Regions from separate parts of the Erwinia sp. L03-1 genome, predicted to be linked through region 2. Evidence: riboswitches for the same ligand, from Rfam matches in the RefSeq annotation. Region 2 holds a riboswitch; each other region holds the start of a gene.

Region 1 (10,368 bases), 540 kb from region 2:
TCAGAAATCGCGGGCCGGATAGCATACTGGCGAGGCGGTTAGTGTACTGAAGTCGATATATTCATCCGTGGGCCGCCTCGTGTCGGCCCGGATAGTCACGCTCATACTCTCAGCCGGGCGACTCCCCGCCCGGCTGCTTAACATCAGGGGGCAACGTGTTCCTGCCACAAGAAATCATCCGCAAAAAAAGAGACGGCCAGACGCTGAGTGAAGAGGAAATTCGTTTCTTTATCAACGGCGTTCGTGACAACTCCGTCTCTGAAGGGCAAATCGCCGCGCTGGCGATGACAATCTATTTTCATGACATGACGCTGCCAGAACGTGTGGCGCTGACCATGGCGATGCGTGATTCCGGCTCGGTACTCAACTGGCAGGCGCTAAACCTCAACGGGCCGGTGGTCGATAAGCATTCCACGGGTGGAGTAGGGGACGTGACCTCGCTGATGCTGGGGCCAATGGTCGCCGCCTGCGGTGGCTATGTACCCATGATTTCGGGCCGCGGACTGGGTCATACCGGCGGTACGCTGGATAAGCTGGAAGCCATTCCCGGCTTTGATATCTTCCCCGAGGATGAGGCCTTTCGCAGGATGATCAAAGAGGTGGGCGTGGCGATCATCGGTCAGACCCACTCACTTGCGCCAGCCGATAAGCGCTTCTACGCCACGCGGGACATCACCGCTACGGTAGACTCCATTCCGCTTATTACCGCGTCGATTCTGGCGAAAAAGCTGGCCGAAGGGCTGGATGCGCTGGTAATGGACGTTAAGGTAGGGTCCGGTGCCTTTATGCCGACCTTTGAACTCTCTGAACAGCTGGCGCAGTCGATCGTTGGCGTGGCAAACGGCGCGGGCTGTAAAACCACCGCGCTGCTGACCGATATGAATCAGTTGCTGGCGTCCAGCGCCGGTAACGCGCTTGAAGTGCGCGAGGCGGTGCAGTTCCTGACCGGCGACTATCGCAATCCACGCCTGCTGGAGGTGACGCTGGCGCTGAGTGCGGAAATGCTGGTATCGGGTGGGCTGGCCGCAAACGTTGATGAGGCGACCCGTAAGCTCCAGGCCGTGCTGGATAATGGCCGCGCGGCAGAGGTGTTCTCCCGCATGGTGGCGGCGCAGAAAGGGCCAGCCGATTTCATTGAGAATATTGATAACTATCTGCCCGCACCGATGCTCAGCAAAGCGGTATATGCCGATAGTGTCGGGGTGATCGGCGCAGTGGATACCCGCGCGCTGGGTATGGCGGTGGTCTCAATGGGCGGCGGACGCCGTCGCGCCAGCGACAGCATTGATTACAGCGTCGGCCTGAGTGAGGTTGCCCCCCTGGGTGCCGCCGTTGACAGCCAGCAGCCGCTGGCGGTGATCCACGCCAGCAGCGAAGCCAGCTGGCAGGAAGCGGCGGCGGCGGTCAAAGCGGCCATTACGCTCAGTGAGACGGCCCCGGCAGAAACGCCAGTTATCTATCGCAGAATCAGCGGATAAGCGTCATACTACTCTGATCGATAAAATTTAAGCTAAGCGCCTAACAGACGCAGGAGACCAGGATGAAACGTGCATTTATCATGGTGCTAGATTCCTTTGGGATCGGCTCCAGCAAAGACGCCCATAAATATGGCGACGAAGGCTCTGATACCCTCGGACATATTGCCGAGGCCTGTTTTAACGGGAAAGCTGACACGGGCAGAAAAGGCCCGCTGCACTTACCGAATCTGACCGCGCTTGGCCTAGGCAAAGCGGCGGAAGGGTCTACCGGCCGGTTCCCGCTGGGGCTGGATAAAGACGCTGAGATAACCGGCGCCTGGGCCTGGGCCAGTGAGCTCTCCTCCGGTAAGGACACGCCGTCGGGCCACTGGGAAATTGCCGGGGTGCCGGTGCTGTTTGACTGGGGCTACTTCTCCGACAAAGAGAACAGTTTTCCGCAGGCGCTATTAGACCTGCTGGTTGAGAAAGCCGATCTGCCGGGCTACCTGGGTAACTGCCACTCTTCCGGTACGGTTATCCTCGACCAGCTCGGCGAAGAGCATATGAAAACCGGTAAACCGATTTTCTACACCTCGGCAGACTCGGTATTTCAGATTGCCTGCCATGAAGAAACCTTTGGGCTGGAGCGCCTCTACAAGCTGTGCGAAATCGCCCGTGAGGCGCTGACGGAAGGCGGTTATAACATTGGCCGCGTTATCGCCCGTCCTTTTACCGGCGACAAGGCAGGCAACTTCCAGCGCACCGGTAACCGACACGATCTCGCCGTGGAACCACCGGCACCGACTATCCTGAAAAAGCTGGTTGAGGAGCAGAACGGTCAGGTGATCTCGGTTGGTAAAATTGCCGACATCTACGCCCACGTTGGCATTACCAAAAAGGTAAAGGCAACCGGTCTGGATGCGCTGTTTGACGCCACGATCGAAGAAATGAAAATCGCGCCGGACAACAGCATCGTGTTTACCAACTTCGTGGACTTCGATTCCACCTGGGGCCATCGTCGTGACGTGCCGGGCTACGCCGGTGGGCTGGAGCTGTTCGACCGCCGACTGCCGGAGCTGATGGCGCTGGTGCAGGAAGGTGACATTCTGATCCTCACCGCCGACCACGGCTGCGATCCTACCTGGGAAGGCACGGAACATACCCGCGAGCATATTCCGGTGCTACTCTACGGACCCGGTGTAAAACCTGGTTCGCTGGGATATCGCGACACCTTTGCCGATATCGGGCAAACCGTTGCACGCTATTTTGGCCTTTCCGATATGGAATATGGCAAAAGCATGCTGTAAAGCGACATATAACTGGCCGGCGCTGACGCCGGCAAGATGAATATTGAAGATAAGGATAAAAGATGGCAACGCCTCATATTAACGCTGAAATGGGCGACTTCGCTGATGTGGTTCTGATGCCTGGCGATCCGCTGCGTGCAAAACACATTGCGGAAACTTTTTTGCAGGACGCAGTGGAAGTGAACAACGTACGCGGCATGCTGGGCTACACCGGCACCTATAAAGGGCGCAAAATTTCGGTAATGGGCCACGGTATGGGTATCCCATCCTGCTCGATTTATGCTAAAGAGCTGATCACCGAGTTTGGCGTGAAAAAAATCATTCGCGTTGGATCCTGCGGTGCGGTGCGCGCCGATGTGAAACTGCGTGATGTGGTTATCGGTATGGGGGCGTCAACCGACTCCAAAGTGAACCGTATGCGCTTTAAGGATCACGACTTCGCGGCTATTGCTGATTTCGAGATGGTGCGTAATGCCGTCGATGCGGCAAAGGCGCTGGGCGTGGACGCGCGGGTGGGAAATATCTTCTCAGCCGACCTGTTCTATACCCCGGACCCGCAGATGTTTGACGTGATGGAGAAGTACGGCATTCTGGGCGTGGAGATGGAAGCGGCCGGGATCTACGGTGTGGCAGCGGAGTTTGGTGCTAAGGCACTGGCGATCTGTACCGTTTCTGACCATATCCGTACGCACGAACAGACCACGGCAGAAGAGCGCCAGACCACCTTCAGCGAGATGATCCAGATCGCGCTGGAGTCGGTGCTGCTGGGCGATAAAGCCTGATAACCCCGCACCAGCCGCCAGTCTGATAGATTCGCTGGCGGCGCACTGCGTTGCCCGGTCGTCGCTTTTGCGTCTCCCGGGCATTATTCAGCATGAAGGCCCGTCTCCACCGTCGTTAATCACCTTCTCCAACATCAATGGACTTCTACCGCGTAGTCCGCCACCGGCGTCATCTTCTTAATCAGCTTATTATCAAACAGAAACTGTTCGTATGCCTGGTAACGGGCGGCGTCCAGCTTTGCCGGGTCTTTCGCGAACAGGGGCAGAGAGTTTTGCCAGGCAAGCTGATTCAGCGGCGTATTTAATTCCGGGTGGGCTTTGGCAAACGCCAGCCAGCTCTCCTGCGGATGAGCCAGCAGATAATCGGTGCCTTTTTTCAGCGCGCTAAGAAATTTCTTTATCCGGGGATCGTTGACCGCATCGCGGTTGGCGACGATCACCAGTTCGTCATAGGCCGGAACGCCATAATCTTCCACGTTGAAGACCACCGGATCTTTCCCCTTTAGCTTCAGTTCCTGAGCTTCAATATTGCGGTAGCCGCCAATCACGGCGTCAACCTGACCGGCCAGCAGCGCACTGACCAGCTGGAAGTTCACGTTAATTAACCGCACATTATCAGCCCTGAGGTGTTCATGTTTCAGCATGGTGCTGAGGGTTGCCTGCTCAATGCCGCTCACCGAATAGCCTATTTTCTTCCCGGCCAGACCGGCAGGGGAGGTGATGTTTTTATCCAGAGTGATAACCGTATTCAGCGGCGAATTGATCAGCGTGCCAATGCGCACCAGCGGCAGGCCCTGATCCGCAAAGAAGTGCAGCTGGGGCTGATAGGTAATGGCCAGGTCTGCCTGTTTTGCGGCAACCAGGCGCGGCGGCAGGGCGGCATCGGAAGGCGCTACTATGTTCACATCCAGCCCCTCGGCCCGGAACGCGCCGATCTGCTCAGCCACCATAATGGGCGCATGGTCAGGATTGATATACCAGTCGAGCACCAGGGTCAGCTTTTCCGCTGCCAGCGCATGGCCGCTCAGTGCCGCGGTCAGCAGCAGTCCGCACAGGGTATTTTTCATCGTTAATGATTCCTTGATTAGCTATTTTCGGGCGCCCAACGGATCAGGCGGTGGAGCAACGCATCAACCGCTACCCAGAGTAATACGGTCATCAGCACCAGAATGAACAGCGCGGCAAAGCAGATATCGGTCTGCATTCGGGCGTTGGCGTTAAGCATTACGTACCCCAGCCCTTCTGCCGAACCGACCCATTCGCCAATAATCGCGCCGATGGGGGCGACGGCAGCGGCCATCCGCAGGCCGCTGCCGAAGGCGGGTAGCGCGGCCATCAGCCGGACATGCAGCAGCTGCGCCCGGCGCGTGGCCCCCATCGTTCGGGCAAGGTCAAGCCAGTCATTGTTAACCCGACGGAGGCCGTCATAGAACGCGGAGGTCACCGGAAAGAAGATCACCAGCACGGCCATCGCCACCTTAGCGCTCAGCCCGAAGCCGAACCACAGCACCAGCAGCGGCGCCAGCGCGAAAACGGGGATGGCCTGGCTGGTCAATACGACGGGCATCAGCCAGCGCTGGAGCCGGGGCGAAAAGGTCATACAGAGCGCCAGCAGCGTGCCCAGCAGGACACCGAGCACTAAGCCGCTTAGCACCTCTGAGGCGGTGATCAGACTGTGCCAGGCCAGATAGCTCAGGTTGTTCCAGAGTGCGCAGGCAACCGCCGCAGGCGAGGGCAGCAGGAACGCCGGAATATTGCATAAGGTTGCCAGCCACCACAGCAGGATCAAACCGCAAAAGATCACACTTCCCCGCATCATTCTGCGGCCCTCACCAGCTGTCGCATCAGTTCACCCTGACTGGTTAACAGATTGGGGTCGTCCGGCGCGCGCGGAGGCTGCCCGACCAGGGTATGACTGTCATCAATGCGGGCCGGGGAACCCGCCAGCACCAGCAGGCGATGGCTGAGGCGGCAGGCTTCCATGGGATCGTGGGTGATCAACAGCACGGTATTATCCACCAGCAGCTCGGCGGCCAGCGTCTGGATTTTGGCCCGCGTGAGCGTATCCAGCGCGGAGAAGGGTTCATCCATCAGCACGACCGGGCGACGTTCATACAGCGTGCGCGCAATGGCGGCGCGCTGGCGCATCCCACCGGAGAGTGCCGCAGGCAGCGTTTTCCCGTGACCGCTTAATCCCACCCGCTCCAGCAGATGAGTGGCCCATTCCCGATCGCCTTTTTCTCCCCGCAGACGTGCGCCCAGCATGATGTTATCCATCACCGTCAGCCAGGGATAGAGCAGATCTCTCTGGCCCATCCAGGCGATACGGCCCGCCAGGGGGAGCCCATCGCTGCCGCTGATCGTGCCTGCGTCAGGAGCCGCCAGGCCAGCGATGATTTTCAGCAGGCTGGTCTTACCGCTGCCGCTGGCACCGAGCAGCGCGACAAAGCTGCCGGGCGCAATATCAAAGCTGAGGTGCTGGAAAATGGTGCGCTGGCCAAAGCTCAGGCCAAGATCGCGACACGCAATGCCCGGTGGCCGTGCGCCGCTCACGTTTCTGACGCCGCGTTCAGCCCCATTTGCCAGAAGTTAGCTTCCAGCCGGGTGGCGGTAGTGAAAATTTCGGCGAGGCTGTTAAACCGGCACGCGGCACCATGCTGCTGACCGACACGCTCCAGCAGCGCCAGGGCCGCACCTACGCCGTTGAGATACTCCGCATTGCCATAGTTGCGTATCCATGAGGCCCAGGGATTTCCCTCCAGAAGGGTCTGCGTATTCTGGAGCAAACCCAGCCCGATTTCAGCATAGCCCGCTACACAGGGCATCAGCGCGGCCAGCAGATCCAGGGCGTCGCCTGAGTGGCCGATATCCAGCACGTAGCGGGTATAGTTCAGGGTTTCTGGCGCTTCGGTTTCATTCGCCATCTCCGTTTCATTCAGCCCCCACTGCTGGCAGTAGCTCACGTGGAGCGGGAGTTCACTGAGCAGGGTATTGAGAGACGTAGACGCCGCGCGCATCTCTGGCAGGGTGCGCAGTTTGCTGACCAGCAGGCCATAGGCACGGGCGAAGTGGATGAGGAACAGATAATCCTGCGTCAGATAACGGCGGAAAGCGGCATGGGGAAGCGTGCCGGAAGCCAGCTGTTGCAGGAAGGGGTGATTAACATAGTGTTGCCACTCTGCGCCCGCATGCTGGCGAAGACGACCATACAGGCCCTGGCTGAAATCAGGAATGGGTAGATGAGACACTGAACCTCCGAAAATAAGTGGAGATCCGGACACGCAGAAGTATGAACAGGCAATTGATCAGTGCCAACCCGTCCCTTCGCTGGCATGACCCAGATCAGGTTCAAAGGGTTCGGCTTGCGCCATCTCAGCCCATTACTGGACACCCCTCGGAGCAGACTGTTATACGATATTTTATTTTTGATTACAATGCTGTAACAAGGACAGTGACGCGGGGGTAACCTGTTAGTTAACGGCCCCGTACAGGCCCCATCTTGCTATTTTAGGTTCTCTGGCGGCGAGGAGCTTTCGCTGTTCTCATCCTCATCATCCTCTCTTACCGGATGGTTGGCGGTAAGCAGAAAGGGCGACTGCTGCCAGCGGGTGCGGCGGGTGCGCAGCAGCGTCCGGCTGAGAATAATGCCGATAGCCAGCGCCAGCAGCATCATCAGACGCAGAATATTGGTGGTGTTATCCACCTGACGGGATTCGGTGACCAGCACATGAGTGTCCAGCGTTACGCGCAGGAAGCCGCGCGGGCCATCGGGGGTATCCAGCGGCTGCACGATCTGATGATTGAAGTAGCTGCCCGCGCGATGGCCGTCCAGCGCCAGCCGATCGCGCACGTTAATGGTTTCCCCGCTGTGAGCCAGCAGCGCACCGTTATCGTCGTAGACCGAGGCATCAAGAATGCGGCTGTCCGTGGTCAGCAGCGCAATGGCCTCGGTAATTTTCTGCCGGTTATCATCGCTGTTTTCCATCAGCGGCGTCAGGCTCCAGGCTACCTGTCGCGTCAGCGTTCGGGCCAGCTCCTCAACCTGCGCTGAACGGGCCATCTGATGACCCAGACTGAACCATGAGGCCCCCTGCATCAGCATCACCAGCAGAGTGAGGCAGATCAGCACGATCGCCGTACGGTGTAGTCGGAATTTTAATCTGGCCTTTGCCATCTTCACCCTTCATATTTTTTCAACGAACGCCGTCCGCCTCTTCGCTTTATGTTGCCAGAACCGGGGCTGACAGGGTAGCCTCTTGCGTGGTTAATATGTCCCTACAGGAGCTGTAATGCCAAATAGTCTGACCTGGTGCGACCTGCCTTCCGATGTCTCTCTCTGGCCGGGGTTACCTCTCTCTCTTAGCGGTGATGAAGTCATGCCGCTGGATTACCGCGCTGGCCGCACCGGCTGGCTTCTGTACGGCCGCAAGCTTGATAAAGCCAGCCTTACGGCGCTCCAGCATCAGCTGGGTGCAGCGATGGTTATCGTCAGCGCCTGGTGCGTTGATCAGTATCAGGTCGTGCGCCTGGCGGGCTCACTGACTCCGCTCGCCACACGCCTGGCCTATGAAGCGGGCCTGGACGTCGCCCCGCTGGGAAAAATTCCGCACCTGAAAACGCCCGGACTGCTGGTAATGGACATGGACTCTACCGCGATAGAGGTGGAGTGTATTGATGAAATCGCTAAGCTGGCAGGCTGCGGTGAGCAGGTGGCGGAAGTGACCGAGCGGGCGATGCGCGGCGAACTTGATTTTGCTGCCAGCCTGCGCCAGCGCGTTGCGACGCTGAAAGATGCGGATGCCAACATCCTGGTTCAGGTGCGTGACCAGCTGCCGCTGATGCCGGGTCTGACGCAGCTGGTGGAAAAGCTCCAGGCGCTGGGCTGGCACGTGGCGATCGCCTCCGGCGGCTTTACCTTCTTTGCCGAATACCTGCGGGACAAACTCCATCTCTCTGCTATTGCCGCTAACGTGCTGGAAATCCGCGACGGCAGGCTGACGGGTGAGGTGCTGGGCGATATTGTGGATGCCCGCTACAAGGCCGATACGCTGCTTAAGCTGGCTGAACGCTTTGAAATCGCCGACGATCAGACCGTCGCCATCGGCGACGGGGCAAACGATCTGCTGATGATCAAGGCGTCGGCGCTGGGCATTGCCTATCACGCTAAACCGAAAGTTAATGAACAAACGGCGGTGACCATTCGTCACGCCGACCTGATGGGCGTGTTCTGTATTCTCAGCGGCAGCCTGATCTCTGATGAGCGTTAAGGAGGCGATTTGGCCAAAGCGGTGAAGCGCGCCTTTGTCTGTAACGAATGTGGCGCAGATTATCCACGCTGGCAGGGGCAGTGCAGCGCCTGCCAGGCGTGGAATACCATTACTGAAGTTCGCCTCTCTGCCTCGCCCACCGTGGCGCGTAATGAGCGCATGGGCTATGCGGGCAGCGCAGGCATCAGCCGCGTGCAGAAGCTGTCTGAGATCAGCCTTGAAGCGCTACCGCGCTTCAGCACCGGCTTCAAGGAATTTGACCGCGTACTGGGCGGCGGGGTAGTGCCGGGCAGCGCGATTCTCATCGGCGGTAACCCCGGCGCGGGCAAAAGTACGCTGCTGCTGCAAACGCTGTGCAAACTTTCTGAGGGAATGAAAACCCTCTACGTCACCGGCGAAGAGTCTCTTCAGCAGGTGGCGATGCGCGCCCACCGGCTGGGGCTGCCCACTGAAAACCTCAATATGCTGTCGGAAACCAGCATTGAGCAGATCTGCCAGATTGCCGATCAGGAGCAGCCGAGGCTGATGGTGATCGACTCCATTCAGGTGATGCATATGGCCGATATCCAGTCATCGCCAGGCAGCGTCGCCCAGGTGCGGGAAACGGCAGCCTATCTGACCCGCTTCGCCAAAACGCGCGGGGTGGCGATTGTGATGGTGGGCCATGTGACCAAAGATGGTTCTCTGGCGGGGCCAAAGGTGCTTGAGCACTGTATCGACTGCTCGGTACTGCTGGATGGCGATGCCGATTCACGCTTTCGTACGTTGCGCAGCCATAAAAACCGTTTCGGTGCGGTGAATGAGCTGGGCGTCTTCGCCATGACCGAGCAGGGGCTGCGTGAGGTAAGCAACCCGTCGGCTATTTTCCTGAGCCGCGGTGATGAAGTGACCTCCGGCAGTTCGGTCATGGTGCTGTGGGAAGGCACGCGCCCGCTGCTGGTGGAGATTCAGGCGCTGGTGGATCACTCGATGATGGGCAACCCCCGGCGCGTTGCCGTTGGCCTGGAGCAGAACCGACTGGCGATCCTGCTGGCGGTTTTGCACCGTCACGGCGGGCTACAGATGGCGGACCAGGACGTGTTTGTTAATGTAGTTGGTGGCGTTAAGGTCACCGAAACCAGTGCCGACCTGGCGCTGATGCTGTCGATGGTCTCCAGCCTGCGCGATCGTCCTTTACCTCATGACCTGGTGGTATTTGGCGAGGTCGGGCTGGCGGGCGAGATCCGGCCGGTGCCAAGCGGGCAGGAGCGTATCTCCGAGGCGGCGAAGCATGGCTTCCGGCGTGCGATTGTGCCCGCCGCTAACGTGCCGAAGAGGCCGCCGGAAAATATGAAAGTCTATGGCGTGAAAAAGCTCGCCGACGCGCTGGCGATACTGGACGACCTGTAACCGTTCGGGCCGGGATAATTCCCCCAGACGGCTGAACGTATTACTATCGGTCAGGCAGGTTCGCCTGGACAGTTGAACGTAATTGCGATCGGTGAGGCGGGTTCGCCCGGATAGCTGAACGTACTATCATCTGAGGGCGGAACTGATGCCGCCCTTTATGCAGGAG
Region 2 (10,368 bases):
TCCGGCCGATCTTTAATCCGCAGCTGGATGGTGCGTACGCCCGCATCCAGCAGTCGCTCAATCCAGGCGACCGTTTCAACGACAGGGTAGAGACCCAGCCGGGCTTCGGTTAAGGGAAATGGACCACGGCTCATACTTTGTCCTCCTGTTTCGCCGCGTAATCACGCACTTCCTGGGAAATTTTCATGGAGCAGAATTTAGGTCCGCACATCGAACAGAAATGGGCAACCTTGCCGGACTCCTGTGGCAGCGTCTCGTCGTGATAGCTGCGGGCGGTATGGGGATCGAGCGCGAGATTGAACTGATCTTCCCAGCGGAATTCGAAGCGCGCTTTCGACATGGCGTTATCGCGGATCTGCGCGCCGGGATGTCCTTTAGCCAGATCGGCGGCGTGGGCCGCTATTTTGTAGGTAATCAGCCCCTGCTTCACATCTTTTTTATTCGGCAGGCCAAGGTGCTCTTTGGGCGTGACGTAGCACAGCATCGCGCAGCCGAACCAGCCAATCATGGCCGCGCCAATACCCGAGGTAATGTGATCGTAGCCCGGCGCGATATCCGTGGTCAGAGGGCCAAGGGTATAAAACGGCGCCTCGTGGCAGTGTTCCAGCTGCTCGGTCATATTGTGACGGATCATCTGCATCGGCACATGTCCCGGGCCTTCGATCATCACCTGCACGTCGTACTCCCAGGCAATCTTCGTCAGCTCGCCCAGCGTACGCAGCTCGGCAAACTGCGCCTCGTCATTGGCATCCTGAATTGAGCCAGGACGCAGCCCATCGCCCAGCGAGAGGGACACGTCGTAGGCCGCGCAGAGTTCACAAATCTCGCGGAAGTGCTGATAAAGAAAGCTCTCCTTATGATGCGACAGACACCATTTCGCCATAATCGAACCGCCGCGCGACACGATGCCCGTCAGGCGTTTCGCCGTCATGGGGACATAGCGCAGCAGGACGCCTGCGTGGATCGTGAAGTAGTCCACGCCCTGTTCCGCCTGTTCCAGCAGGGTGTCGCGGAAAATCTCCCAGTTCAACGCTTCCGCCACGCCGTTGACCTTCTCCAGCGCCTGATAGATGGGCACGGTGCCGATGGGTACCGGGCTGTTACGCAGGATCCACTCGCGCGTTTCGTGAATATTACGACCGGTGGAGAGATCCATGACCGTGTCGGCTCCCCAGCGCGCTGACCAGACCAGCTTCTCGACCTCTTCCTCAATGGAGGAGCTGACCGCAGAGTTGCCGATATTGGCGTTAATTTTCACCAGGAAATTGCGGCCGATAATCATTGGCTCGGATTCAGGATGATTGACGTTGGCAGGAATGATGGCGCGCCCGGCGGCGACCTCCTGCCGCACAAATTCCGGCGTGATGTCCAGCGGCAGATGCGCACCGAAGCTGTTGCCCGGATGCTGCTGGCGCAGCACCTCACCGCGAATGCGCTCGCGACCCATATTCTCTCGCAGCGCAATAAACTCCATCTCCGGCGTGATCCTGCCCTGTCGGGCATAGTGCAGCTGGGTGACGCAGTGGCCGGGCATCGCCCGTCGGGGAAGGGGAAGGTGTTCGAAGCGCAGGTGATCCAGCCCTTCATCGGCGAGACGCTGCTGCGTGTAGGCTGAGCTGAGCGTCTCAATCGTTTGCGTGTCGCCGCGTTCACCAATCCAGCCCTCGCGTAACCGGGGCAGGCCCGCATGAACATCAATGCTGGCCTCTGGATCGCCATAGGGGCCGGCAGTGTCATAAACCGGCACGGGCTCATTATCTTCATATCGGGGGGCGTCTTTGCTGCCGCCGACTCGGGTTGGACTGAGTTGGATTTCACGCAGGGGAACGCGAATATCGGGACGTGATCCCTCAAGCCAGATGCGCGTTGAGTGAGGAAAGGCGGTGCCCTGGAGGGAGTCGATAAACTGTTGAGCCTGCGCGCGCTGTTCGCGGCGGGTGGTTTTCTTTTCAAGGTCAGACATAGCATGTTCCTGATAAATCGGGAAAAGATGCTTGTCCGGAGTTCGGAGGAGTAAGCGCAAAGTGTGGGTAAACAGCAGCACACCCTGACTGAAAAGTTACTCTTGTTCCCTACGCAGGTATTAACCTGGTCAGGTTCCGCGGATCCCGAATTAACGGTCTCAGCCCCTAAGGGCACTCCGACAAGAAGAATTCTGGTCTCCCGGAGGGAGAACCAGAACGGCGGTAACGGCGGCGGCCGCGCGTTACGCCATTGCCCCCTCAGCATAGGGGGCCTCTTTTGAAACTACAAGGATTTTACAAACGGATAACGTTTCAGGCGGGACGGGCCAGGGCAGAATCGTTAGCGGCCGGTGGGGTATCCGCCTGCTTGTCCAGCGCCAGCTGTATAAATTTATCTTCCAGCGTGAAGCGGGCTTCCAGCGCTTCGCCCACTTCAGAGAGCGCGTTCTGGAACTCAAGATAGTTATCGTGATCGATAGCCGTTTCCAGATGAGTATCATAAACCTGCATAATCTCAGCCGTGTTCGCCTGAAGCGCCGGATAGATCAGCGCGGCCTTAGCCAGCTGCTCGCTGCCTTTCATCTCTTCGATAAAGCGCTCGTACACCGTAAAGTGACCAGTGGAGAGATAATCGACCAGACGCTGACAAAAGGTATCCAGTGCGTTTTCATCGAGCGGAGTATGGGATTCCTTGTTAGGCTTAATGCCAACCATTTGATAATAGGCAACCAGTAACTGCTTGCGGGATTGCAGACAAAAGTCCACCAGGCCACTACACCCGGCAACGCGCGCGGTCAGGACTTCTAGTTGGTTGAGCATGTGTGACTCCGAAAGTGATATTTTAAGTGCCCGATCCCAATCCCGTTACGCAGCAAGCCGATTTAGCTGAGGATATGCAATTTATGGAAGTTGAGATTTCTAGCGTAGACGCTGGCTGGTGGGTTGTCAGTCACGAACATAAACTATGGCTGCCGAAAGGTCAATTGCCGCAGGGAAGTGCGCAGGAATTAGGCCTGGTTGGGTCAAAAGCTATGCGGATCGGTGAATGGCAGGGCGAGCCGGTGTGGCTGATACGCGATAGCCGTCCGAATGAGATGGGCACTCTGCGACAGATCCTCGACGGCGATGTCGGCCTGTTCCAGCTGGCGGGGCGCGGGATCCAGCTGGCTGAGTTCTACCGCTCTCATAAGTGGTGCGGCTACTGCGGGCATGAAATGCACTCAAGCAAAACCGAGTGGGCCAGCCTGTGCGGTCACTGCCGGCAGCGATACTATCCGCAGATTGCCCCCTGCATCATTGTCGCCATTCGTCGCGGCAAGGAGATCCTGCTGGCGCAGCATACTAAGCACCGCAACGGCATCTACACCGTGCTGGCCGGGTTTGTCGAAGTGGGTGAAACGCTGGAGCAAACCGTCGCGCGTGAAGTCATGGAGGAGAGCGGGTTAAAAGTGAAAAATCTGCGCTATGTCTCCTCTCAGCCATGGCCGTTTCCCCAGTCGCTGATGATGGCATTTATGGCCGACTATGAAAGCGGTGACATACACATTGATCCCAAAGAGCTGCTGGATGCGGCTTGGTATCACCATGAGGCGCTGCCCCAGCTTCCACCGCCCGGTACCGTGGCGCGGCGGCTGATCGAGGATACCGTGGCGCTTTGCCGCGCTGAAGCGGAATGAATGTTATACTGTGCGCCTGATTTTGAGAGAGCGTTTAAGATGAGTGAACTGAAGAACGACCGTTATCTGCGCGCCCTGCTGCGCCAGCCTGTGGATGTGACCCCGGTATGGATGATGCGCCAGGCCGGACGCTACCTGCCAGAATATAAGGCGACCCGTGCCATCGCCGGTGATTTTATGTCGCTGTGCAAAAATGCCGAGCTGGCCTGCGAAGTCACGCTACAACCGCTGCGTCGCTATCCGCTGGATGCGGCGATCCTGTTCTCCGATATTCTTACCATCCCCGACGCCATGGGGCTGGGCCTGTGGTTTGAGGCGGGAGAAGGCCCCCGTTTTTCCTCACCGATCACCTGCCGCGCTGATGTTGAGAAGCTGCCGGTGCCCGACCCGGAGCAGGATCTGGGCTATGTGATGAATGCGGTGCGCACTATCCGTAAAAACCTGAAGGGTGAAATACCGCTGATAGGTTTCTCCGGCAGCCCCTGGACGCTGGCCACCTACATGGTTGAAGGGGGCAGCAGCAAAGCCTTCACCAAACTGAAAAAAATGATGTATGCCGAGCCTGAAACCCTGCATCTGATGCTGGATAAGGTGGCCGACAGCGTCACGCTCTACCTGAACGCCCAAATACGTGCCGGTGCGCAGTCGGTGATGATATTCGACACCTGGGGCGGGGTACTGACGGGACGGGACTATCTTGAATTCTCCCTGCACTATATGCACAAAATCGTGGACAGCCTGATCCGTGAGAATGACGGACGCCGCGTGCCGGTCACCCTGTTTACCAAAGGCGGCGGCCAGTGGCTGGAAGCGATGGCAGCTACCGGCTGCGACGCGCTGGGGCTGGACTGGACCACCGATATCGGCGACGCCCGCCGCCGCGTGGGTGATAAAGTTGCCCTACAGGGGAATATGGATCCGTCTATGCTTTACGCGTCCCCTGCGCGTATCGGGCAGGAGGTCGCGGGCATCCTGGAAGGGTTTGGCCACGGCAATGGACACGTATTCAACCTGGGTCACGGGATCCATCAGGATGTTCCACCCGAGCATGCTGGCGCTTTCATTGACTCAGTACATCGACTTTCACGGCCATATCACCAGGACTAACCATGGACATTGCAGCATTACGTCAGGAGCAACTTGAACGCGCGGCAGAAGTGCGGCAGGAAGATGACTTTGAAGTAATGCCGCCGCGCTATATAGGCGGTGCCGATGTCGGTTTTGAACAGGGGGGCGAGGTTACGCGCGCTGCCCTGGTTATTCTGGAATATCCGTCGCTCAGGCTGGTGGAGCATCGCGTTGCCCGTATCGCGACGACGATGCCCTATATTCCGGGGTTCCTTTCATTCCGTGAATATCCTGCGCTGCTCGCGGCGTGGCAGCAGCTTGAGCTAAAGCCAGACCTGCTGTTCGTTGATGGGCAGGGCATTGCGCACCCGCGCCGCCTTGGCGTCGCCAGCCATTTCGGCCTGCTGGTGGATGTCCCAACCATTGGCGTGGCAAAAAGCCGCCTGTGTGGCAAGTTTGAGCCGCTGGATGACGAGCCGGGGACAACACAGCCGCTGATCGACAAAGGCGAGCAAATTGGCTGGGTATTGCGCAGCAAGCGCCGGTGTAACCCCCTCTTTATCTCGCCGGGGCATCGCGTTAGCCAGACGACGGCGCTCAGCTGGGTGGAAACCTGTCTGAACGGCTACCGGCTGCCCGAACCGACGCGCTGGGCTGATGCCGTGGCCTCACGGCGACCTGCTTTTATGCGCCTTCAGGAGCAGGGTTAACGGTGTGACGCGCGGTCTTTTCGGTTACACTGCTGGCCGCGCACTTCTGTTTAAGAGATCTCAACATGTTACGTAATCCGATTCACCTGCGTCTGGAAAAGCTGGAAAGCTGGCAGCACGTTACTTTTATGGCCTGTCTGTGCGAACGTATGGCCCCCAACTATCGGGCGTTTTGCGATCGTACAGGATTCGGTGAAGGGCAGCTGTATCGCCGCATCCTCGATCTGGTCTGGGAAACGCTGCTGGTAAAAGATGCTAAGGTGAATTTTGACTCACAGCTCGAGAAGCTGGAGGAAGCGATACCCAACGCTGAAGATTACGATCTCTACGGCGTGTATCCGGCCATTGATGCCTGCGTCGCATTAAGTGAACTGCTGCATTCTCGTCTGAGTGGTGAAACGCTGGAGCATGCGATCGCCGTAAGCGATGCCTCCGTGACGACCGTTGCGATGCTGGAAATGACCCAGGCTGAACGGGAAATGACCGACGAAGAGCTTAAAGAGAACCCCGCAGTTGAAGAAGAATGGGACATCCAGTGGGAGATTTTCCGCCTGCTCAGTGCCTGCGAAGAGAGGGACCCCGAACTGATAAAAGGACTGCGAGCTGACCTGCGTGAATCAGGGATCAGTAATATCGGTATAAATTTTCAGCAGTAAGGCGATAAAACGTGACTTCAGGCCTGAATTGTAGCGCCAGGAGGCTTCACATTCGCCCCCAGTCTGGTCTACATTTGGGGGGCTGAAAAAAGTGGCTATCGGTGCGTGTATGCAGGAGAGTGCCAGAAACTGGTTTTTCCCTCGCACTCGATGCTTAGCAAGCGATAAATACACTGTAAGGATAACTTATGAACAAGACTCAACTGATTGATGTAATTGCTGACAAAGCGGACCTGTCTAAGACCCAGGCTAAAGCTGCACTGGAATCCACCCTGGCTGCGATTACTGAGTCTCTGAAAGAGGGTGATGCTGTACAACTGGTTGGTTTTGGTACTTTTAAAGTTAACCACCGTGCTGAGCGTACTGGCCGCAACCCGCAGACTGGCAATGAAATCAAAATTGCTGCTGCTAACGTACCGGCATTTGTTTCAGGTAAAGCACTGAAAGACGCTGTTAAGTAATTGTCTGACGGTAAAAAGTTTTAAACAGGGGGGCGTTATGCCCCTTTTGTTATAGATACATCCGGGCAAACCGCTTTACCACCGGGCATTTCACCCACACTGTGTGATAATCGCGCCATGACTCGTTCTCCTCTTATTCCGCTCTCCCTGCTGACGCTGCTGTTACTGGCAGGTTGCAGCTCACAGCCAGCACTGCCTGACTTTACCGCCAGTGGTTATCTGGCCGATCGCGGCGCCGTTCGTATCTGGCGCAAAAACGAGGGCAATGAGAGCAGCCATCTGCTGACGATTTACACGCCCTTTTCGGGTGGCGCGACGGAGACGACCGACTATATGTGGCAGTCGGACAAGCTTATCTCCATAGAACGTCATCGGCTGGGCGACAGTCCCGAAAACGTGACGCTGCGCTTCGACCAGGACGGCAGCCTGAGTTTTATGCAGCGTCAGTTCGCTGGTCGCCGTGAAGCACTCTCCGCAGACGCGGTGGCGTTATATCAGTTTGATGGCGGGCGTATGCTGAAAATCAGCGATGACCTGCTGAAAGGGCGGGTACTGCTCAGGCAAGGGCGCTGGTCGGCCTCCGGCGTCGTCACGACGTGCAAGGGGCAGAAAGAGCGGCCCGGCTTCGACCACTATTCCGTTAACTATATTACCCAGCATCAGCGCAGCCCGGACAAGCCGGTCAGCATCGCCTGGCTGGAAGCGCCTAAAGGCGTTCAGCTGCTGATTGTCACGCCCGACGATCTCTGCGCGAACGAGCCTGACGAAGCCAGCTTCTGAATGCCACCCGGGCCGGATCGCTCCGGCCCGGTTAAGGGCTATTTGCGGCCTATCGCGCGATAGCCGATATCATGGCGGCAGAAGCTGCCCCGCCATGAAACGGGCTTAGCCAGTTCGTAGGCGCGCTTCTGCGCAGCGGCCACGTCATCTCCCAGTGCGGTCACGCACAATACCCGTCCGCCCTGGGTTACCACCAGATCGTCCTGCATACGCGTACCGGCATGGAAGATTTTGCCGTCTGGCGTTTCTTCCAGCGGCAGACCGTGGATTTGGTCACCGATCGCGTAGTCACCCGGGTAACCCCCGGCAGCCAGCACCACGCCCAGTGAAGGGCGAGGATCCCACTCTGAGTCTTTGGTATTCAGCTTGCCCTCTGCGCCTGCCAGACAGAGATCGACCAGATCCGACAGCATACGCAGCATGATTGGCTGCGTCTCGGGATCGCCGAAGCGGCAGTTAAACTCGATAACCTTCGGCTGACCCTGTTTATCAATCATCAGACCCGCGTACAGAAAGCCGGTATAGGTGTTCCCTTCCGCTGCCATACCCCGAACCGTCGGCCAGATAACGTCATCCATCACCCGCTGGTGGACAGCATCGGTCACTACCGGCGCGGGAGAGTAGGCGCCCATCCCGCCGGTATTGGGGCCGGTATCTCCATCACCTACGCGTTTATGATCCTGGCTGGTCGCCATCGGTAACACATTCTCGCCATCAACCATTACGATAAAGCTGGCTTCTTCCCCGTCCAGAAACTCTTCCACCACGATGCGGTGGCCAGCATCGCCAAAGGCATTGCCGGCCAGCATGTCCTGAATGGCTTCTTCGGCCTCGGCCAGGGTCATCGCTACAATCACACCTTTACCTGCGGCCAGACCATCGGCTTTAATCACGATGGGCGCACCCTTGCTGCGCGTATAGGCCAGGGCGGGCCCGACCTCGGTAAAGTTTTGATATTCAGCGGTCGGAATACGGTGACGCGCCAGGAAATCTTTCGTGAAGGCTTTAGACCCTTCCAGCTGAGCAGCGGCCTGCGTCGGACCAAAAATCTTCAGCCCGGCAGCGCGGAAGGCATCCACCACGCCCAGCACCAGCGGTGCTTCCGGGCCGACGATGGTCAGATCAATCTTCTCCTCACTCGCGAAGCGCAGCAGTGCCGGAATATCGGTGGCGCTGATATCAACGTTCTGCAAAGCAGGCTCCAGGGCAGTACCTGCGTTACCCGGTGCAACAAAAACGGTTTCCGCCAGCGGTGAGAGTGATGCCTTCCATGCGAGGGCGTGTTCACGCCCGCCGTTACCAATAACGAGAATTTTCATTTTTCTGCTCCGTAATTAATGGCGGAAATGACGCATCGCGGTGAAGATCATGGCAATGCCGTGCTCGTCGGCGGCGGCAATAACTTCTTCATCACGAATAGAGCCGCCTGGCTGGATAACACAGCTGACGCCAACGGCGGCGGCGGCATCAATGCCGTCGCGGAAGGGGAAGAACGCATCGGACGCCATAGCCGAGCCTTTCACTTCCAGCCCCTCGTCTGCCGCCTTGATACCGGCAATCTTCGCGGAATAGACGCGGCTCATCTGCCCCGCGCCAATACCGATGGTCATATTCTCCCGCGCGTAAACGATGGCGTTGGACTTCACGAATTTAGCGACCTTCCAGCAGAACAGCGCATCACGCAATTCCTGTTCGGTCGGCTGGCGCTGGGTCACCACCTTAAGCTGGTGGCTCTCCACCATACCCAAATCGCGATCCTGCACCAGCAGCCCACCGTTGACGCGCTTGAAATCCAGACCGGCCTGACGCTGCTGCCACTCTCCACAGGTGAGTACGCGTACGTTCTGCTTACTCGCGGTTATCTTAAGCGCGGCCTCGCTTGCGGAGGGGGCAATAATCACCTCAACAAACTGACGGCTGACAATGGCCTGCGCCGTCTCTTCATCCAGCTCGCGGTTAAAGGCGATAATGCCGCCAAAGGCGGATGTTGGGTCGGTTTTATACGCCCGCTCATAGGCGTCCAGAATCGAATCGCTAATGGCAACGCCACAGGGATTGGCGTGTTTGACGATCACACAGGCTGGCTGGTCGAATTCCTTGACGCACTCCAGTGCGGCGTCGGTATCGGCGATGTTGTTATAGGAGAGCGCTTTGCCCTGAACCTGCTGAGCAGTGGCGACCGAGGCTTCGGTAATCCTGTCTTCTATATAGAAGGCGGCGTCCTGATGGCTGTTCTCACCGTAGCGCATATCCTGCTTTTTAATGAAGCTCAGATTCAGCGTCCGCGGGAAGCGGCCAGAAGGTGCAATGGTATCGCCATGATAAGCGGGGACCAGGCTGCCAAAGTAGTTGGCAATCATCCCGTCATAGGCAGCGGTATGCTCAAAGGCCTTGATGGCCAGGTTGAAGCGCGTGGCCTGCGTCAGGCTGTTCTCGTTCTGATCCAGCTCGGCAACAATGGCCTGGTAATCGCTGCTGTTGACCACGATAGCCACGTCTTTGTGATTTTTGGCGGCGGAGCGCACCATCGTTGGACCGCCGATATCAATATTCTCGACGGCATCTTCCAGCGAGCAGCCTTCACGCGCGACGGTTTGGGCAAAGGGATAAAGGTTAACGACCACCATGTCGATAGGAGCAATGCTGTGTTCCGCCATAATGGCATCATCCTGGCCACGACGGCCTAAAATGCCGCCGTGCACTTTCGGGTGCAGCGTTTTAACGCGTCCATCCATCATTTCGGGGAAGCCGGTGTAGTCAGACACTTCGGTGACGGAGAGGCCCGCGTCTGCCAGCAGGCGGGCGGTGCCTCCGGTGGAGAGGAGTTCGATACCGCGCTGGGTCAGCGCCTGAGCAAATTCGATGATACCGGCTTTATCAGACACGCTGAGCAGAGCGCGGCGTACAGGACGACGTTGTTGCATGGTGATGATCCCTTGGCTTTGATTCGCAGAGAGTAAGAGCGTTACATCAAGCTTAGCCATTTTCACCTCTATATAGAGAAGAGTGAGAATAAGCTTCAGGTAACCCCCCAAAACTGGGGCCAGGATTTT
Region 3 (10,368 bases), 640 kb from region 2:
GGGAGAAGTGGTAATTAACGCCAAGCAGGGCGCAGAGCTGGGCCAGCCAGCCCGTTCTGCCGTAGACGCTGAGAATGCCAAATACCGCGACCAGGACAGGCAGAACCAGCGTCATGGCGCAAAGGCGCAGCAGCGTACGTCTGCCGGTAAAGCGGCGGCGGTAAAGCGCACGGGCAAGGGGGATGGCGGGGATAACCGACAGCGCCGCCGACAGCAGCGCCTGCCCGAAGGAGAAGCGCAGGACGTGCCAGAGATAGTCATCATCCCAGATGTCACGCCAGTTTATCGCCGGAGCATTCTGCCAGAGCGCGGTAAAGGCCAGCAGCGCCGCTGCAACCAGCAGCGTGGCGGCCACACCGCCAGGCAGCAGCCAGCCGGTAATCAGCGGCTGACGGCGCGTTGCCATTCACTTATCCACTGGCTGCGCTGGCTGGCGACCTCTTCCGGCGTGAACGTCAGGGTCTTCGCCGGGATGGTCAGCGTATCAAAGCCGGCGGGCAGGGCGGTTTTCACCACCGGATACATCCAGTTGCCGGTGGGAATGCTCTGCTGGAAGGGTTTATCCAGCATAAACTGCATAAATTTCTGCGCCAGTTCTGGCTGTCTGCTCGACTTTAGCTGCCCGGCCACTTCGACCTGAAGGTAGTGCCCCTCCTGGAAGTTCGCCGCCGCGTACTGGCTCTTTTTCTCTTCGATCAGATGATAAGCCGGGGAGGTGGTGTAGCTCAGCACCATATCGCCCTCTCCCTTCAGGAACAGGCCATAGGCTTCGCTCCAGCCTTTGGTGACGGTGACGGTTTTTTGCGCCAGTTTCTGCCATGCCTGCGGCGCGCTGTCGCCATAGACCTTTTTCATCCACAGCAGCAGCCCGAGGCCCGGCGTACTGGTGCGCGGATCTTCATAGATGACCCTGAGCGGACGATCGCTGTCGACCAGTTCCCTGAGGCTTTTCGGGGGGTTTTGCAGCCGGGTCTTGTCATACACGAAGGCAAACCAGCCGTAGTCGTAGGGCACAAAAGTGCTGTTATGCCAGCCGCCAGGCAGGGTTATGCTATGGGTATCGACCCTGGCGGGCGCAAACAGGCCGGTTTTCTGTGCGGCATCCAGCAGGTTGTTATCCAGCCCGAGCACCACGTCGGCCTTGCTGTTTTTGCCTTCCATCCGCAGTCGGTTGAGCAGCGAGACGCCATCTTCCAGCGCAACATATTTCAGTTCGCAGCCGCAGCGCGCTTCGAAGGCTTTTTTAATCGCCGGGCCAGGGCCCCATTCGGCGGAAAAAGAGTCGTAGGTATAGACCGTTAGCTGGGGCTTTGCCGCAAGCGCAGGGAGGGAGATCAGGACCAGCAGGGGCAGCACTTTTTTTAACACTTTGCGTTCCTTAACAGGTTAGGGGGTCGCAAAGGATCTGAGCGGGAGAATACTCTCAAATCCCTACGCCGGTACAAGCCGGATCAGGTTCGACGGGTCTGTCTCAGCGAAAAAAAACGGCTGCGCGAGCAGCGTGATAATAGCGTGGTTTTTCGCACCCCGTTGAGAACGGACTATTCTAGTGATTTCCCCGCCCGGGCGAAAGCGTCATGATTCCGGCGGTGCAAACCAGGCAGACTTGAAGTCGAACCAGCCCAGCGTATTCATCCGTACGCCGCGCATACTGCGCTGGCCTTCCAGCAGCAGCCAGTGGTGAAAAAGGGGGTGCAAATAAGCGCTTGCAAGCAGCTGCTGGCTCCATTCGGCCAGCGGCAGGCTGTTTTCCCGCCAGCGCCGTACATCCTGCTGCCAGTTAAGGGGGATGCAGTGGTGCACCAGCGGGATCTCATACAGCAGGGCGAAGACCGAGAACGCCAGCGGCAGGGTGAAATTAGCACTGCCCAGCCAGATGTCGCTTTCGGCGTCTCCCCGGTGCCAGATGTCGTAATCGACCTGGCGGGTCAGCAGTTCAACGCCCTGTGCTGCCAGCAGCGGGGCCAGCGTGTTAGCGATGCCCTGGTGCTCAATGTGATCGTTGTACCAGGTGAGCGTCAGTGAGGTCAGCCCATCGGGCTTTGCCAGTGGTGCCATGTCGCGGCGATGATGCCAGCGTGGCAGCAGGCCGTAAGCCGGAAACCAGTAGCGCTGGTAGCCCGGTTCCGATCCGTTGAGCAGGGCGATCGGGTTTAACACACTGCTCACCCAGCGACGGATCTGCTCATCGCGGCCGTTCGCTGAACGCTGATCGAACAGCAGGAAGTAGCAGCCCTCCTCGAGGCGGCTCTCCTCAGATTTTTCGTCAAGCGTCGAACCCTGTAGCTTGACCCCTGAGTAGACCAGATCCTCGCTGATTTCCGGCAGTACCCAGATACTGACTTCATCAATCAGCGCCCGGTAGCCAAAGTAGTCGTCAAAGGCCTTAATGCGCAGCCGGGTCTGCTGATTGCCCACCACGGCATAGGGGCCGGTGCCGACCGGCTGGCGGGAAAAATGGGGCAGGGTGGGCCACTCGTTCGGCAGGATCATGGTACTGACGCTGCCCAGCAGCCAGGGGAGCCAGCTGTCGGGATAGGCCAGATGGAGATCGAGCGTCCAGGGCGTAGAGGATTCAATCCGCAGGATATGCGCGTAGAGCGGCTGCGGCTGTACCCGTTGCAGGGTGCCGATCACGTCCGCCATCTCCAGTTCCCGTCCGTGATGAAAGCGGATGGCGGGACGCAGGAAGAAGCGCCAGTGGGTTGGTGATACCTGCTGCCAGTGATGGGCGATATCCGGTTCGATTTCCCCATTTTCCTCATTTATCCGCGTCAGGCTGCTGAAGATCTGCCTTGCAAGGTGCGTTTCAGAACGACGCAGCGGCGTACCCGGCAATAAATTCAGCAGGGAGCGGTAATAGAGCACGCGCAGGATGTGTTTTCCCTGACGAAAGCTGCGGCCAAGGTGGGAGACAAGCATCTGACGCACGGTGTCTTTGTCGCCAACCAGCTGGACAAGCTGGTCGATACGATCCTGCTCCAGCAGCTCTTCTGCCCGCTGCCGCTGAAGCATCAGGCCGGTATAGAGAAAACTCAGGCGGGCGCGTTTTCCCCGTCCCGGCTCCGCCTGCCAGGCCAGCCAGCCCGCCTGCTGCATTGCATTCAGCAGGTTACGCATATGCCGGCGTGAACAGCTCAGCTGCTCCGCCAGTTCGCCGAGGGTGGTCGACTGCGGCTGTCCATCGCAGCTCTGCCACAGACGAATAAACTGCTGCTGTAAGCGGGGTGAAGACATAAAAGGGGAACTCTTGCCTGAAAGTTGTCTGTTTTTCGTGCCCTATATTAAAGCGATCATGGTTAAAGATGGAAGAGCGGGAGGCATTCTCTGAATGGCGCTCGACCATCTGTGAAATTTGAATCTGAGTATGGTGCAATTTCACCAGCCAGCGGGCTTTTAAAGCCGCTGGCTTTTTTCATTAGTGCCACTTTTAACCTATGCTTCCTGTTTGTCTGACGCGTGCCGCGTCGATCTTTAGTTGTTGAAGGACCAGGTATGAAATCGCTTCTCACGCGTCGTCGCGGTGTTAACCCCGTTTATCTCGCCTTTATGGCCGTCTCTTTTATGGTGGGGGTGGCGGGCGCGCTACAGGCACCGACGCTCAGCCTGTTTCTCAGTCGGGAAGTCCACGTCAGCCCGCTGTGGGTTGGCCTGTTTTATACCATCAATGCCGTGGCCGGTATTGCCGTCAGCCTGCTGCTGGCGAAACGCTCGGACAATCGCGGCGATCGGCGCAGGCTAATTATGTTCTGCTGCCTCATGGCGGTGGGGAACGCGCTGCTGTTCGCGTTTAACCGCCACTATCTGACGCTGGTCACCTGCGGCGTGCTGCTGTCGGCGATCGCCAGCGTCTCGATGCCGCAGATTTTTGCTCTCGCCCGCGAGTACGCTGATAGTTCGGCGCGGGAAGTGGTGATGTTCAGCTCGGTAATGCGTGCGCAGCTGTCGCTGGCATGGGTCGTTGGGCCGCCGCTCTCCTTTGCCCTGGCGCTTAACTATGGCTTTACCACCATGTTTATCATCGCCGCCGGGCTGTTTGTGCTTTGCCTGGCACTGATCGCATTTACGCTGCCCTCCGTCCCACGCGTTGAGCAGCCCGCAGAGGTGCCGATCACCCAAACTGGCGGCTGGAAGAATCTGGATATCAGGCTGTTGTTTATCGCCTCGCTGCTGATGTGGACCAGCAACACGATGTATATCATTGATATGCCGCTTTATATCAGCAGCATGCTGGGGCTGCCGGATCGCCTTGCGGGACTGCTGATGGGCGTCGCGGCCGGGCTGGAGATCCCGGCGATGCTGCTGGCGGGATATTACGTTAAGCGCTTCGGTAAGCGGAAGATGATGCTGTTTGCGCTGGTGGCCGGCATTGTTTTTTATGGCGGCATGGTGCTGTTTCAGTCGCGCACGGCGCTGCTGGTATTACAGCTGTTCAACGCGATATTTATTGGCATCGTGGCCGGGATAGGCATGCTCTGGTTCCAGGACCTGATGCCCGGCAGGCCGGGTGCCGCAACCACGCTGTTTACCAACAGTATCTCTACCGGGGTGATTATGGCCGGGGTGCTCCAGGGCGTCATGGCCGAAAACTTTGGCCACTACTCGGTCTACTGGGCGGCGCTTGCCCTGCTGCTGGCGTCGCTGGTGATGTCTGCCAGGGTGAAAGACGTGTAGCGCGGCCGGGCGCGCAGAAGCGTACCCGGCTGCATCATGCGCCAGTGAGTACGGCTATTTAGCGCAGAAAGGCCGGCTGCTGAGCTTCGTAAGCTGAAATTTCCGCGTCGTGCTGTAGCGTCAGGCCAATATTATCCAGCCCGTTGAGCAGGCAGTGGCGGCGGAAGCCGTCAATGCTGAAGGCATACTGCTGCTCCCCGGCAACCACCTGCTGCCGTTCAAGGTCAACGGTAAAGCGGATGCCGGGCTGAGCGGCAACCTGCTGGAACAGCGCGTCAACCTCTTCTTCCCTGAGCGAAACCAGCAGTAGCTGATTGTTAAAGGCGTTATTAGCGAAAATGTCCGCGAAGTCGCTGCCGATAATCGCCCGAATGCCATAGTCCGCCAGCGCCCAGGGGGCGTGTTCCCGCGACGAGCCGCAGCCAAAGTTTTCACGGGTTAGCATAATACTGGCACCGGCAAACTCGGGCTTGTTCAGCACGAAGTCCGGATTGGGGATCTGCCCGGCGGCATCCGTATAGCGCCAGTCGTAGAAAAGATTACGCCCAAACCCGGTCCGGGTGACCATTTGCAGAAATTGCTTAGGGATAATGGCATCAGTATCGACATTGGCGATATCGATCGGCACCACGACGCCGGTATGCCGGGTAAATTGAGTGGCCACTGTGCTTCTCCTTAAGGTAATAACTGCATTGGGATGGGCGCGGTTGCCGCAGAGCCGGGCAGGTCGCGAATATCGGCAAAGTGACCCGCTACCGCCGCCGCCGCCGCCATGGCCGGACTCAGAAGATGCGTCCGCCCCCCGCGGCCCTGACGCCCTTCGAAGTTACGATTGCTGGTAGAGGCGCAGCGTTCGCCGGGGCTGAGGCGGTCGTTATTCATCGCCAGACACATCGAGCAGCCGGGCAGGCGCCACTCGAAACCGGCAGCCAGAAAAATTTTATCCAGTCCCTCGGCCTCGGCCCGTTCCTTCACCGGTCCGGATCCGGGGACGACATAGCCCTGTACGCCCGGCGCAATTTTATGGCCTTTCACCACCGCGGCCGCCGCGCGCAGATCCTCAATACGAGAATTGGTGCAGGAACCGATAAAAACCTTATCAATACGCACGTCGCTCAGGCGGATGCCGGGCTTGAGGTCCATATAGGCCAGCGCTTTTTCCGCCGATGCGCGCTCGATGGGATCGCTAAACGTCGCCGGATCCGGGATGCATTCATTTACGGCAATCACCTGGCCCGGATTGGTTCCCCATGTTACCTGGGGGGCGATATCCGCCGCGTTGATCGTGACCACCTTGTCGAACGCCACGCCCGGGTCGCTTTTCAGCGTGCGCCAGTAGCTGACGGCCGCGTCCCACTGCTGTTCATCCGGCGCAAACTGGCGCCCTTTGACGTAGCGAAAGGTGGTTTCATCCGGTGCGACCAGGCCTGCTTTAGCCCCCAGCTCAATAGCCATATTACACAGCGTCATACGGCCTTCCATGCTGAGCCGCTCAACCGCCTCACCGCAGAACTCCACCACGTGTCCGTTACCGCCGCCGCTGCCGGTTTTGCCAATAATGGCCAGCGCAATATCCTTCGCGGTAATGCCCGGCGGCGTCTCACCGATCACTTCAATTTTCATTGTCCTGGCGCGCGCCTGCTTCAGCGTTTGCGTCGCCAGTACATGCTCGACTTCCGAGGTGCCAATGCCAAATGCCAGCGCGCCAAAGGCCCCGTGCGTCGAGGTGTGCGAGTCACCGCAGACAATGGTCATACCCGGCAGAGACATGCCCTGTTCAGGCCCGATAACGTGAACGATGCCCTGGAAGGGGTGATTCAGATCGTACAGCCGGACGCCAAATTCATTACAGTTTTTGACCAGCATCGACATCTGAATACGGGCCATTTCGCCGCTGGCATTAATGTCCCGCGTCTGGGTGGAGACATTATGATCCATTGTCGCAAACGTTTTTGTTGGCTGGCGGACGGGCCGGCCATGGGCGCGCAGCCCATCAAAGGCCTGCGCGGACGTCACCTCATGCACAAGATGGCGATCAATATAGAGCAGCGGCGTTTCATCAGGCGCGTCGTACACAACGTGCGCATCAAACAGCTTTTCATAGAGTGTTTTCATCGTCAGGTTCCGCTGATAAACCGGGCAATAAGGGTGCCCATTTCATCGGTGCCAATCGAATCGCCGTTCCCGGCTAAGTCTCCGGTGCGATAGCCTTCTGCCAGCGCGTGGCTTACCGCCTGTTCAATCGCATCCGCCGCGTCCCCGGCGTCCAGGCTGTAGCGCAGCAGCAGTGCCAGCGACAAAATCTGCGCAACAGGGTTGGCGATATTTTTACCGGCGATATCCGGGGCCGAACCGCCTGCCGGTTCAAACAGGCCAAAACCCTTTTCATTAAGGCTGGCCGACGGCAGCATCCCCATCGAACCGGTTATCATGGCGCATTCGTCGGAGAGAATGTCACCAAACAGATTTGAACAGAGCACCACATCAAACTGCGACGGTGCTTTAATCAGCTGCATAGTCGCGTTGTCGATATACATGTGGCTGAGCGCAACGTCCGGGTAATCCTTCGCCACGTCGCTGACAACTTCCCGCCAGAGGATAGAGGATTGCAGCACGTTGGCCTTGTCGATCGAGGTCACTTTATGACGACGCTTGCGGGCAGACTCAAAGGCGATGCGGGCGATGCGCTCAATTTCAAAGCGGTGATAGACTTCGGTATCCCAGGCCTTTTCGTGCGGCCCCTGTCCTTCGCGTCCTTTAGGCTGGCCGAAGTAGATGCCGCCGGTAAGTTCGCGCACTACCAGAATATCAAAGCCCTGGGCGGCGATATCGGCACGCAGCGGGCAAAAGGCTTCCAGACCGCTGTGCAGGCTGGCCGGACGCAGATTGCTAAACAGTCTGAAATGCTTACGCAGGGGCAGCAGCGCGCCGCGCTCCGGCTGTTCAGCGGGAGGTAAATGCTCCCACTTAGGGCCGCCCACCGATCCAAACAGGATCGCATCCGCCTGTTCGCAGCCGGTCACCGTGACCTGCGGAAGCGGCTCGCCGTGACGATCAATCGCAATGCCGCCGACGTCATATTCGCTGGTGGTAATGCGCATCCCGAAGCGCTGGCGAACGGCGTCCAGCACCTTTGATGCCTGCGCCATCACTTCCGGGCCGATGCCATCACCGGGCAGAACTGCAATATGGTAGCTCCTGGACATTACACCGCTTCCTTCTGGTCGTTAGTTTGAGATTTACGCAGCAGTTCCTGCTCCACCTGACGTGAGCGCCAGATATTGTTCAGCGCGTTGATCATCGCTTTGGCAGAGGATTCGACGATATCCGTTGCCAGCCCGATGCCGTGGAATTTCCGTCCGTTGTAGTTGACGACGATATCCACCTGGCCCAGCGCATCTTTACCGTGACCCTGCGCGGTGAGCTGGTAGTTGACCAGTTCTGCGTCAAACTCGGTAATACGGTTGATGGCCTGGTAGACCGCATCGACCGGACCGTTTCCGGTCGCGGCTTCGGTTTTCTGCTGGTCACCGCAGCGCAGCTGGACGGTCGCCGTGGCAATCACGCTGGATCCTGACTGAACGTTAAAGGTATCCAGTGAAAAGTATTCCGGCTCCTCTGACTGTTTATTGATAAACGCCAGGGCTTCCAGGTCGTAATCAAATACCTGGCCTTTTTTGTCTGCCAGGGCTTTGAATGCCTCGTACAGCGAGTCCATGTTGTAATCGGTATCGGCGTAGCCCATCTCTTCCATACGGTGCTTCACGGCCGCGCGACCGGAGCGGGAGGTCAGATTCAGCTGCACCTGCTTCAGCCCGATGGATTCCGGGGTCAGAATTTCGTAGTTTTCGCGATTCTTCAGCACGCCATCCTGATGGATGCCAGAGGAGTGCGCGAACGCGTTAGAACCGATAATCGCTTTGTGCGCCGGGATGGGCATATTGCAGATTTTACTGACGGTCTGGCAGGTACGGTAGATTTCCTGATGATTGATGCGGGTGTGAACATTCATCAGCTGGCTACGGGTTTTAATCGCCATAATGGTCTCTTCCAGCGCGCAGTTACCGGCACGCTCGCCCAGACCATTCATTGCGCCTTCAATCTGACGGGCGCCCGCATTGACCGCGGCCAGTGCATTGCCGACTGCCATACCCAGGTCGTCATGGGTATGTACCGACAGGATAGCTTTATCAATATTGGGGACGCGCTCGCGCAGTGCGCTGAAGATGCTGGCGTATTCCCACGGCAGGGTGTAGCCCACGGTGTCCGGGATGTTGATAGTGGTTGCGCCGGCGTTAATCGCCGCCTCAACTACCCGGCACAGGTCGTCAACCGGCGTACGCCCGCCGTCCTCGCAGGAGAATTCGACATCGTCGGTGTAGTTACGCGCCCGCCTGACCATTTTCACTGCACGTTCAATCACCTCGGGCAGGGTGCTGCGCAGTTTGGTGGCGATATGCATGGGCGAAGTGGCCAGGAAGGTATGAATACGAAAGGCGTCGGCTACGCGCAGGGCTTCGTAAGCGGCATCAATATCCTTTTCCACGCAGCGGGCCAGTGCGCAAACGCGGCTGTTTTTGATCTGACGGGCGATGGTTTGAACGGATTCAAAGTCGCCCGGTGAAGAGACAGGAAAACCGACTTCCATGACGTCAACGCCCATTTTTTCCAGCGCCAGGGCAATTTGCAATTTTTCTTTCACACTCAGGCTGGCCTGTAATGCCTGTTCGCCATCGCGCAGAGTGGTATCGAAAATAATGACTTGTTGGCTCATCGGATAATTCCTTGTCGAATTTGTTTTGCCGTTACTGCGGGCATAAAAAAACCCGCGCTGCGGCGCGGGTTTTTTAAGTCTGAAGTGTGAATCAGTGATTGATTCCGCCCACCAGGCTACCGCGCAATAAGGATGCGTTTAGTAGTAGACCGAGTAGGCGGGTAGAATAAATCATTGAATCAGACCTCAATAAATTGTGCTGTTGCTTTATTGATACTTGATCGGCGGGGGAGATGTCAACCCGGGATCTGAAATAACAGCGTAAAGGCTGGGGGGGAATATTCTGTCTGCGAGGATATTCGCAGAATAAATGGCAAACTGGTGAAACGCGGTATCTGCGGTGTTGGTGGGCAATCCTGGTGGTTGTCGGTTGGTTGTTAGGGCTGCCATAGCTGCGGTGTCGGAGGATAATCCCAGCGTTTGCCGGTTAGTTGTTAGGGCTGCCATATCTGCGGTGGCGGTGGATAATTCCAGCGGTGACGGTGGGTTGTGCTGGCTGCAATTTCTGCTGTGCCGGTGGAAAATCCCAGCGTTTGCCGGGCGTCGCAGCTACAGGCTCTGCCTGGTGCCTTTGGCTCCGACTCCGGACCTGTTGGCAGGCCGGTCGTGCAGGCGGCAATAGCTGCGGTGTCGGTGGACAATCCCAGCGTTTGCCGGGCGTCCTCACGCCACGCGTTGCGTGGTACCTTTGGCTCAGACTTCAGGCCGGACGGCCCGGTCACGAGCGGGCATCCCTGCCCGCCGCTCCCTGAGTGCAGCATCCCTGCTGCCCTCGCCTGGCCCTCCGTCTGCGCCGCAGCGCTGCGGAATGCCCGTCAACCGCAGGGATTGTCCACCTCTCGGGCTTTTGAGTGGCTTTTACCCGCAGCCAACACAATGCAATAAGCAGGCGGGTGGGGCCCGGTGACAGGCATTCCGCA

The links. Region 2 has a riboswitch for thiamine pyrophosphate ahead of thiC (phosphomethylpyrimidine synthase ThiC). Riboswitches for the same ligand answer to the same signal wherever they lie in the genome.
Region 1: another riboswitch for thiamine pyrophosphate. It lies ahead of AC4PCC_RS18115 (TenA family protein); the one in region 2 lies ahead of thiC (phosphomethylpyrimidine synthase ThiC).
Region 3: another riboswitch for thiamine pyrophosphate. It lies ahead of thiB (thiamine ABC transporter substrate binding subunit); the one in region 2 lies ahead of thiC (phosphomethylpyrimidine synthase ThiC).

What each region holds. Positions count from the first base shown of each region.
Region 1 is NZ_CM178762.1:3,949,473-3,959,840, reverse strand. Features, by position in the region: gene deoA (thymidine phosphorylase) at 156-1,478, shown strand; gene deoB (phosphopentomutase) at 1,541-2,764, shown strand; gene deoD (purine-nucleoside phosphorylase) at 2,827-3,546, shown strand; gene AC4PCC_RS18130 (ABC transporter substrate-binding protein) at 3,681-4,613, opposite strand; gene AC4PCC_RS18125 (ABC transporter permease) at 4,631-5,365, opposite strand; gene AC4PCC_RS18120 (ABC transporter ATP-binding protein) at 5,362-6,099, opposite strand; gene AC4PCC_RS18115 (TenA family protein) at 6,096-6,779, opposite strand; TPP riboswitch at 6,849-6,951, opposite strand; gene AC4PCC_RS18110 (YtjB family periplasmic protein) at 7,049-7,720, opposite strand; gene serB (phosphoserine phosphatase) at 7,836-8,813, shown strand; gene radA (DNA repair protein RadA) at 8,823-10,202, shown strand.
Region 2 is NZ_CM178762.1:4,486,798-4,497,165, reverse strand. Features, by position in the region: gene thiE (thiamine phosphate synthase) at 1-134, opposite strand, end outside; partial or broken gene thiC (phosphomethylpyrimidine synthase ThiC) at 143-1,963, opposite strand; TPP riboswitch at 2,053-2,153, opposite strand; gene rsd (sigma D regulator) at 2,277-2,783, opposite strand; gene nudC (NAD(+) diphosphatase) at 2,867-3,640, shown strand; gene hemE (uroporphyrinogen decarboxylase) at 3,680-4,747, shown strand; gene nfi (deoxyribonuclease V) at 4,750-5,418, shown strand; gene AC4PCC_RS20495 (YjaG family protein) at 5,484-6,074, shown strand; gene hupA (nucleoid-associated protein HU-alpha) at 6,263-6,535, shown strand; gene AC4PCC_RS20485 (DUF1481 domain-containing protein) at 6,653-7,315, shown strand; gene purD (phosphoribosylamine--glycine ligase) at 7,354-8,634, opposite strand; gene purH (bifunctional phosphoribosylaminoimidazolecarboxamide formyltransferase/IMP cyclohydrolase) at 8,650-10,239, opposite strand.
Region 3 is NZ_CM178762.1:3,846,483-3,856,850, reverse strand. Features, by position in the region: gene thiP (thiamine/thiamine pyrophosphate ABC transporter permease ThiP) at 1-406, opposite strand, end outside; gene thiB (thiamine ABC transporter substrate binding subunit) at 382-1,368, opposite strand; TPP riboswitch at 1,411-1,540, opposite strand; gene sgrR (HTH-type transcriptional regulator SgrR) at 1,576-3,237, opposite strand; gene AC4PCC_RS17760 (sugar efflux transporter) at 3,496-4,674, shown strand; gene leuD (3-isopropylmalate dehydratase small subunit) at 4,733-5,338, opposite strand; gene leuC (3-isopropylmalate dehydratase large subunit) at 5,350-6,789, opposite strand; gene leuB (3-isopropylmalate dehydrogenase) at 6,792-7,880, opposite strand; gene leuA (2-isopropylmalate synthase) at 7,880-9,448, opposite strand; gene AC4PCC_RS17735 (hypothetical protein) at 9,883-10,209, opposite strand.